Regions from separate parts of the Sphingomonas sp. Leaf62 genome, predicted to be linked through region 2. Evidence: predicted binding sites of a transcription regulator. Region 2 holds the regulator's gene; the other holds the start of a gene.
What was found. The regulator LexA, encoded in region 2, represses DNA repair genes until DNA is damaged. The targets are predictions, from matches to a motif close to GTTCCNCNCTTGTTCT.
Positions count from the first base shown of each region.

Region 1 (4,884 bases), 230 kb from region 2:
TTGGGAAGGCACCGCGACGGAGCTTGCCGCTCGTGACGCGATCATCGTCTATCCAACAGGGGGGTGGTGGAGAGAAAATGTTGCGAAGGGCCATGCGGGGGAGGCGGTACGATATAGCCTGATCGCGAGCATCCGCGCGGCACCAGGAACAGAACTGTACACCGAGGTTACTGCCCAAGTCGCGCCTGAGGTCGCCATCGAGATCTAGCGGCGACGCTAGATGCAGCGGCGCGCAAACATAGCGGCCGCTCGCAATCAAGATTTCGTGCTTACATTATCCGTTGCGGGTGGATACCAACGGCGGGTTCCGCTTTTGCGTTTGGCTGTCCCATTTCTCCGTTTCCACAGGGCCATTTCGGGAAAGAGCAATCGGGAACACATTTCGGGAAACGGCTGCTTCCATGCCAACCAGCGGACCCTGCAAACGTCAGCCGTCCCAACCATCCTTCCTAATCGGGAATGTCGGATCGGCCGCTCCCGGCGCAGTCTCAGACGCTCATGCACCTAGTGCTGATGGTCCTCGTTGAGGCCAAACGAACGGAAGTGAGCCAAGCACAAACCCGAGAAATGTCGCCTGGAGCGGCACGGCCAAGCCGAATGCGGGAATCTTCAAAACGACCAAGGCATAGGTGTTAGCTATCACGTCAGTAAGCATGACTGCTGCCGCCAAAAGCAGGCCACACCGCCTAAGTCGCGATAAAAGCAATGTGATCGTAAGTAGGTCTAAAAGTACTAATCACGTCCAGAAAGCCTCAAGTAGTGGTGGTCCCCAACTATAAGGCCGCCAACCATATGCCATAAAATCGCGCGCATGGTTGAACGCGCCTATTCCGAAGCAGGCTGAATAAAGCCCAAGTACGATCCGAGAGCGGACGGCAGGGTACAGTTCCATGGGAAGCACGGTATATATTTAGTCGGCGGCTTGCCAAGCGGCGTGGATAAAATCGGCTGGTCAGCAGCCAAGACAGACCCGATCATTCCGATATTCGATCCTCGTGAGAACGCCTCGGCTGTCTCGCTGGCCGTTCCCAAGTGGCATTGTACGTCCCGTATCTACGGAAGTAGGGCTATCTTATGATCAAACGAACCGGCTGCACGTCGGCGGAGGCGCTGTCGATCGCCAAAGCTGACCGTCGCACACCGATGCACCCGGGTACTGCCGACAGCCTGAACTTCAGGAGCGTCAAAAACCGGGAAAAGCCCCTTTGATCGTCGTTTCAGCGGACGGTGTAAAAACGGCACATCTTAAAAGCCCGCCATAGCTAAATGCGATTACTCAGGCTGATGTCCCCAACCGAGTAATCGTCAACCTGTCGATCGCCATCCCGTCATCCTCATTGCCATCCGACGCGCCACTGGTGGTGATAAGGCGGGCATTCCGGAGTTCGATAGCTGCTGCCTTGATCGTCGGCTCGTCTAGGCCGGTTGCGTCTTCAATATCGGGTCCATCCATGGCGACCTTGGTCTTCAAAAGATTGAGAATCCTTTGGGCGGGAGCTGAAAACATGAGTTATCCTTTACGGGTCGCGCTCTGCACAAAGTCGTCATCCCGAAACTAATGGTTGCCGTCACAACGTCCAGAATTATCGACGCCAGCTCGGCGGAGGAGGTGTGCCACGTGGCACATCCTTATCCGGTTATGGCGAGGACCTTGCATGTTCTTGGGCTTCTCTGACAGCGACAGTGCGCTTCACCAACTGGCAGCGCTCTGTCAGCGTTGCCACATGATTTACGACGGTCCCGAGCATCGCCGTCGACGTTAGATGAACGCGCATTACAGGCGTGCGCTCGGCAATCTGTTCTACGGCCCATACGCGCACGCGCCGTAGCCCGGCTCCGCGGCGCACAGCCAAACGCGCTTGGCAGCATTCCTAGGGAGAACCTTATCCACATGAGTCTCGAGTCTGACGCTTGACCAAACGGTTCTGGTAAGGAACATAAAGGGAACAGGTAGAGTCTAGACATCATGATCACCGCCCTCGAGTCCCTGCCGACCACCATCGCCCACCTGCGGACGATCGCCACGCCGGTGGTGGATCACCGCATCATGCCGTTCGGTATCCCCGCGCTCGACGATCGGCTCGCGAGCCGAGGCCTTCGGGCCGGCGCGCTGCATGAGGTCGCCGCACAAAGCTGTTCGATGGTCGACGATGCCGCAGCAACGCTGTTCCTGGCAGGTATTGCGGCGCGAGAGGCGGCTCACACAGGCGGACCGGTGCTATGGGTGAGCTGTCGCAACGATCTCTATGCACCTGGCCTCGAGCAGGCGGGCTTGGCGCCTGCCGACCTGATCCATGCACAACCCCATGACGATGCGGCCTTACTGGCCGTCGTCGAGGACGCGGTGCGCGACGGAACACCGTCGGCGGTGATCGCCGAGGTAAGCCGGATGTCGATGGTGGCGACCCGGCGCCTGCAATTGGTCGCGGCCGATGCCGACATTCCCGTTCTCGTCCTGCGACGCCGGCGTAATCGTGACCAGGATCCACTCGCCGAGCCGTCTGCTGCCTGGACGCGTTGGCGGATCGCCAGTGCGCCGTCCGAACGCCTGGGTGTTGCCGGCGTCGGCCGATCGCGGTGGCAGGTCGAAGTCGCACGGCAGCGTAGCGGCGAAGCATTTTCGATGATTTTGGAGGGCTGCGATGAGACGGGTTGTCTCGCTGTTCCTGCCGCACTTGGCCATCGAACGGCTGAGACGGCTGGACCGGCACGCTACGCGGCCGCCTGAGCGGCCAGCCCTTCAGCTTCCCGTCGACGACGATCCCGGTCCGTGTTCGGTACCGCGGGGCGGCGGGTGGCGGCCGGGTGCGCGCTGGGCACGCGCTGACCTGCCGACCAGGCAAGATGTCGATGGCCAGATCGCAGCGCTGCCTGCGCATGCCAAGCCGCCCATGCGCGAACTTGGCCGACGCTCGGAAGCGGCGAACCATCCGTTCCACGGACCAGCGCCAGCCGACAGTCACGACAGGGTCGCGGCGACCGTTGTTGCGTTCCACAGGGCGCCGCTGGCGCTGGTCGGCAAGGTTGGGCGGCGCGAAGAGGTCGTGGCCGCCTGCGATGGCGCAGCCGCGTTGGGGATCACGATCGGAATGGCCGCGACCCATGCGCGCGCACTGGTGTCCGATCTCGACATCCGACCGTCCGATACGGAGGCGGATGCCGCGTTACTGGACCGCCTCGCGCTACGCGCGGTGCGCCGCTGGTCGCCGATCGCCGCAGCCACACCGCCCGACGGGCTGTGGCTCGACCTGACCGGCTGCGCGCATCTCCATGGCGGCGAAGAGCGGTTCTGCCGGCGTCTGCGCGCATTTTGCCAGCGTGCCGGGTTCACCGCGCGAGTGGCGGTCGCAGACACGCCGGGCGCGGCACACGCTGTTGCCCGGTTCGGGCCTGCCGACATCGCGATCGTGCCCACAGGGCGGACGGTTGACACGCTCAGCGGCCTACCGGTCGCGGCCTTGCGCCTAGCAGGCACCGCGCTCGTTGCCGCCCGCAAGTTCGGCTTCGAACGCGTCGCCGATCTTCTACCGGTCGCGCGCGGGCCTTTGGCACGCCGGCTCGGGTTGGCTGCGATCACGCGGCTCGATCAGGCACTCGGCGCGGTCGCCGAACCCATCACGCCGCGCACCAACGAGGTCATGCCGATCGTCGAACGCCGATTGCTCGAACCGATCGTCACCGCGGACGCGATTGCGCAGGTCATGGAGGATCTTCTCGGCGACATGGCCGAACTGCTGCGTGCGAAAGGGCTCGGCGTACGATCGCTACGGCTCGGTGGGTTGCGCGTCGATGGCAGCGAACAGGTCGTCGCGGTCGGCACCTCACGCCCGACGCGTGAGGTCTCGCACCTGTTGCGGCTCATGAAGCTCAGGATCGAACGGATCGATCCAGGCTTGGGGCTCGAGCAATTCTACCTGGCAGCGCCGCATACCGAGCCGCTCGACGCGGTCGATCTCGGCGCGGTTCTCGCCGGTGAGGTTCTCGTGCGCGATCCCGCCCGTCTCGTCGATGTCGTGGCCGGCCGTATCGGCGCTGACGCTGTGTTCCGGATCGCGCCCGTTGAAAGTCACGTGCCCGAGCGCGCCGTTATGCGGGCCGATCCAGTGGTGGCGCCCGCGGGCTGGCCGAAATGGCGACGACCGACGCGCCTGCTGGCCAGACCTGAACCGCTGTGGGGCGTCATCGCGCTGATGCCCGATCAGCCGCCCCGGCGGTTCGAATGGCGCGGCCGGCCGCACAAGGTGGTTGCTGGCGACGGCCCCGAGCGGATCCACGGCGAGTGGTGGCGCCGTGACGCGGAAGTGTGGGCGGTTCGCGACTATTACCGCGTCGAGGACGAGACAGGCGGTCGCTACTGGGTGTTCCGGCGTGGGGACGGATTCGTCGAGGATACCGGCGATCTCAGCTGGTGGATGCACGGCGTGTTCGCATGACCGACTATGTCGAGCTCCAGGTCCTGACGCATTTTTCGCTACTCCGCGGCGCATCGAGCCCCGAGGAGCTGTTCGCGGCTGCGGCGCTGCTCGGCTATCCCTCGATCGGGGTCAGCGACATCGGCACCGTCGCGGGCGTGGTGCGCGCCTGGGAAGCGCAGAAGGCGACGGGCGTTCGCTCGATCGCCGGCACACGCGTCAATCTGTTCTGCGGGCGGCAGTTGCTGCTGTACCCGACCAATCGCCCCGCCTGGTCGCGTCTGACGCGTCTGCTGACGGTGGGCAAGAAGCGGGCGGGGAAGGGCGGGTGTCTTCTCCACTGGCATGACCTCGAACCCTGGTCGGAGGGCATGATCGCCATCCTGCTGCCGGTTGAGCCGGACGAGGAGAATCTGGCGGCGCTCGCCGACCTGAAGACAGTCTATGGCCGTCGCGGGTACATGGCGCTGTT
Region 1 is NZ_LMLN01000028.1:252,906-257,789, forward strand. It holds gene ASE91_RS12605 (S8 family peptidase) at 1-208, shown strand, start outside; gene ASE91_RS12610 (hypothetical protein) at 1,277-1,507, opposite strand; gene ASE91_RS12615 (ImuA family protein) at 1,967-2,728, shown strand; gene ASE91_RS12620 (Y-family DNA polymerase) at 3,006-4,433, shown strand; gene ASE91_RS12625 (error-prone DNA polymerase) at 4,430-4,884, shown strand, end outside.
Region 1: the regulator LexA is predicted to act here: its motif matches at 1,933-1,948, upstream of ASE91_RS12615 (ImuA family protein).

Region 2 (4,884 bases):
ATCCCGCTCTGCCACCCCCTACCGTTGACCAAAGCGTCGATCGAGTTCGCATTCGAGGAAACCGCGATCCGCGTCCACGCAACCGCTGCGACCGATGGCAAGACCGGCGTGGAAATGGAAGCATTGACAGCAGCTTCCACCGCATTGCTGACGGTCTATGACATGGCGAAGGCAATCGACAAGATGATGGTAATCGAGGGGATCTGCGTGCTGGAAAAGCAGGGCGGCAAGTCCGGGAATTGGGTGCGGGGGTGATCGGGACCGGGCGCGATATCTCGTCTGCTCTCGCCCTGTGTTGAAGTACCACCCTTCCGCCACCAAACGCCGCCCCGGACTTGACGGAGATCTGTACGAAAGTACCGATCCCTCGCCTCTGCCGTACCCCAGCGCAGGCGGGGGTCCAGGGTTCCAAGCGTAAGCCGTTGTTCTGTCTGGCGCTGGACCCCCGCCTGCGCGGGGGTACGGAAGGGTAGGAATAAGTACGTTCGCAAAAGTCCCGACTTGATCCCGGCTCCCGCCACCTTCTCGCCGCTCGACAAAAGCGAAACTCCGGATCAAGTCCGGAGCAACGAAACGCCCCTCCTAACGATATGAAGGCCGACCCATGCGCCTCCTCCCCGTCGCCGAAGCCCAAGGCCGTGTCCTCGCGCTCGGTCGCGCCACCGCCGCCGAAACTCTCCCCATCGCCGACACTATCGGTCGGTTCGCCGCGACGGACATCGTCGCGCGCCGGACCCAGCCGGCGCGCCCGCTATCGGCGATGGACGGCTATGCGATCCGCTTCGACGATCTGCCCGGCCCGTGGGACGTCATCGGCGAAAGCGCTGCCGGTGCCTCCTTCGCCGGCACCGTCGATGAAGGCCAGGCGACCCGCATCTTCACCGGCGCGGCGATGCCGACCGGCACCGACTGCGTGCTGGTGCAGGAGGAGGCGACGCGCGACGGTGACTGCCTGCACCTGTCGGGCGAAGGTCCGGTCCGGGGCGGCAATGTCCGTCGCGCCGGCCTCGATTTTCGTGAAGGCGAGCTGCTGATCGCGGCAGGCGAACGCATTACCCCTGCCCGCGCAGCGCTGGCCGCGATCGCCGGGCACGGCACACTGTCGGTCGGTCGTCGCGTCCGCGTCGCCATCGCCGCCACGGGGGACGAGCTGGTCCCCGCCGGACAGCCGATCGGCGACGACCAGCTGCCCGAAACCAACGGCTTGATGCTGGCGGGACTGCTCGCCGACCTGCCGGTCGACCGCATCGATCTTGGCATCCTGCCCGACCGGATGGAGGCGCTGGTCGACGCTTTTGCCGGCGTGGAATGCGACCTGCTCGTTACCACCGGCGGCGCGTCGGTCGGCGACCATGATCTGGTCCGGCCGGCGCTGGCGGCGGCGGGCGGGACGCTCGATTTCTGGCGGATCGCCCTGCGGCCCGGCAAACCGATGCTAGCGGGAACGCTCCGCGACGCGGCGGTGCTCGGGCTTCCCGGCAATCCGGTGTCATCCTATATCACCGCGCTGTTGTTCGTCCGTCCGCTGGTCGCGCGGCTGGCCGGTGCCGCCGATCCGCTGCCCCGCACGTCCCGTGCCATGCTGGCGCATCCGCTGCCCGCCAACGGACCGCGGCAGGATTATCTGCGGGCGACGCTCATCGACGGGCAGGCATCGACCGCCGCCATTCAGGACAGTTCGATGTTACGGACGCTCGCCCGCTCGGACTGCCTGATCGTACGCGCGCCGCACGCGCCGGCGGCGGAAGCGGGCGACTCGGCGGAAATCCTGCAACTAGCTTGACGGCAAGAAAATCGTTTCCTATTGGTTCCACGTCTGTTCCGACGGAGAACCCCATGTTGACGCGTAAGCAGCACGAGCTGATCTGCTTCATCGATGACCGGTTGCGCGCGACCGGCGTCTCCCCTTCGTTCGAGGAGATGAAGGAGGCGCTCGATCTCAAATCGAAATCGGGCGTGCATCGCCTGATCTCGGCGCTGGAGGAACGCGAGTTCATCCGTCGCCTGCCGAACCGCGCCCGCGCACTCGAAGTGCTGCGGATGCCCGAGCGCCCTGTCGCGAAGAAGGTGGCGGCCAAGCCTGCCGCCGCGCCCCGGCCCGCGCCGCAGCCCGCCAACGACGTCGTCGAATTGCCGCTTCACGGTCGCATCGCTGCCGGCGTCCCGATCGAGGCGATCGAGGGTCAGGCGACGCTGCCCGTTCCCGCCGCGCTGCTCGGGGCTGGCGATCACTATGCGCTCGAAGTCGCCGGTGATTCGATGGTCGAGGCGGGCATCCTCGATGGCGACTATGCGCTGGTTCGCCGCACCGAAACGGCACGCGACGGGGAAATCGTCGTTGCGCTGATCGAGGATAGCGAAGCGACGCTCAAATATTTTCGTCGCGAAGGGGCGATGATCCGTCTCGATCCGGCCAATCGCAGCTACGACCCGCAACGCTATCGCCCCGAACAGGTGCGCGTACAGGGCAAGCTGGCCGGCCTGCTCCGCCGATATTGAATGAATAGGAGCGATTCGCGGTTGCGCGCATAACGCGTGCGAGTGTGACTTTCGTGACCTTTGACGCCCCGTCCAGCGTTGATCGCCGGGCGGGGCGTTGTCGTTACTTGCCGTTCCCCGGTGCCCATGGCGTCCGTATCGCCTTGTAATAGCTCAGCGGATGCGGCGGCGGCGTCACCCCGGCCGGCAGCGGACGGCCAGATACCTCGGCGAAATAGGCGATACACGCATCGCGCCACCACTGCGCCTCCTGCCGCTGGATCGCGAGGAACTGACGGACCTCGGCAAAGCGTTGTGCATCGACCTGTCCCTCGATCGCCGCCCACTGCCCCTGCATCGCCGTCACCTCGGCCACGCCCCGGTCGTACCGCGCGACCAGTTCCTCCCACAGCGTTCGTCCCGACTCCATCCGCCGATCCCATGACGCATGGTGGAACCACAGCAGCAGGTTTTCCGGCACCGCCTTAGGATCGCTGAACCGCCGGGCCAGCACCGGCGCATATTGTGCCGCCGCATCGCTCCCCGTCGGCGTCCGGTCGAACCCGATCCCGTTCCGGTCCGCCTTGTGGAAATAGACCGGGTTCCAGTCCGCCCGCGCCAGATCGTCGACCCATGGCCCCGGCCCATAATGATGCCCGGTCGCGAACAGGTGGTTCAGCCCCAACGGCATCATATAATCCACGACCGCCTCGTGCGACCGCATCATCATCGGGACGATCGGCTCCGCTGCGGCGGCACCCCAGGTCATCGCCGCCCAGTTGCGGGCGATCTCACGCGCGTCGTCGTCGGGGTTCCACGCCAGTCGCCCGAACGCATACCAGTTCGCCTGATCGAACTGCGATCCCGACCAGTTGCGATCGGTACCGATATTGGACACGCCCGCGATTCCCGTCAGCGCCCCCGGTCGCACCGGCCGGTCGAGCACATCGGCGACCGTCGTGCCCTTGCGCGGACGATAGGTGTCGCTGCGCAGGACCTCCTGCCACATCGTGCCGAGATAGACGAGGTGCGTGGCGAACCCCATATATTCCTTGGTGATCTGCACCTCCATCATCAGCGGCGTGCGCGGCATCGCCCCGAACAGCGGATGGAATGGCTCGCGCGGCTGAAAATCGATCGGCCCGTTCTTGACCTGCACGATGACATTGTCGGCGAACTTGCCGTCCAGCGGCGCGAACTCGCTATAGGCCTGCCGCACCCGGTCCTCGGGCTTTTCGCTAGCATAGACGAACGCGCGCCACATCACGATCCCGCCATGCGGCCTGACCGCTGCCGCCAGCATGTTCGCGCCGTCGGCATGGCTGCGCTTGTAATCGCCCGGTCCGGGCTGCCCTTCGGAATTGGCCTTGATCAGGAACCCGCCGAAATCGGGAATGCGGGCATAGATGTCGTCGGCCTTCGTCTTCCACCACGCCGCGACCTGCGGATCGAGCGGGTCGGCGGTCTTCAGCCCCCCGATCTCGATCGGCGCCGAAAACCGCGCCGAGACATAGACCTTGATGCCCCATGGCCGGAAGATCGCGGCCAGCTTCTCGATCTTGCCGATGAACTCGGGCTTCAGAATATCGGCGCTGGCATTGACGTTGTTCAGGACCGTCCCGTTGATACCGATCGATGCGTTGGCGCGCGCGTAATCGGTATAACGCGGGTCCGCGAAACCGGGCAATTTCTGCCAGTCCCATAGCGACCGGCCGGCATAGCCACGCTCGACATAGCGATCGAGATTATCCCAATGGTTGAGCAATCGCAGGCCCAGCTTCGGCCGATCGGTCACCGAAATATTGGCCAGGCTGCCGGTCGTCTGCGCAATCCGCAGCAACCGGAACGCGCCGTACAGCACGCCGATCGGACTGTTCGCAGCGACGACCGTCCTCCGTTTGCCGTCGATCGCAACCGACCGCAGCACGAACCCTTCGCGGCCGATCGACTGCAACGGCAACCCCAGCCCGGCGATCCGCGCGGACTTCGCCGTTCCGATCACGATCGCACCATCGGTGACAGTGCCGTCGGCAACCGCCCGCCCCGTCAGTCCCGACAGGCCTCGCGCCAGTTCCACTGCGGCAAGCTCGATCGTCGGGTCACGTTCGTCGCGCACGATCGCCGTCGCCTGCGTCGCAACGGCTCCAGCCTGCGCCGTCGGCAAAGACCGATAGCGCAGCCACAGGTCATAGCCATCTTCGGCCCGCGCGGGTGCGGCCCATAGTGCACCGGCAAGCACGACCCACCCCAACCATTTCAGCATCGGGCATCCTCTATCCATCCCGTCTGACCGACGGCGTTGACACGGCCATATCATACCGATCATGGTAGCGCTATCACGTCGCTAGAGCGTGGGACCGGAGAGTGCATGTTCCTGAATCCGCCTGATCGAGGGGAGTCCTACCG
Region 2 is NZ_LMLN01000028.1:479,680-484,563, reverse strand. It holds gene moaC (cyclic pyranopterin monophosphate synthase MoaC) at 1-255, shown strand, start outside; gene ASE91_RS13770 (molybdopterin molybdotransferase MoeA) at 605-1,783, shown strand; gene lexA (transcriptional repressor LexA) at 1,837-2,499, shown strand; gene ASE91_RS13760 (alpha-glucuronidase family glycosyl hydrolase) at 2,603-4,741, opposite strand.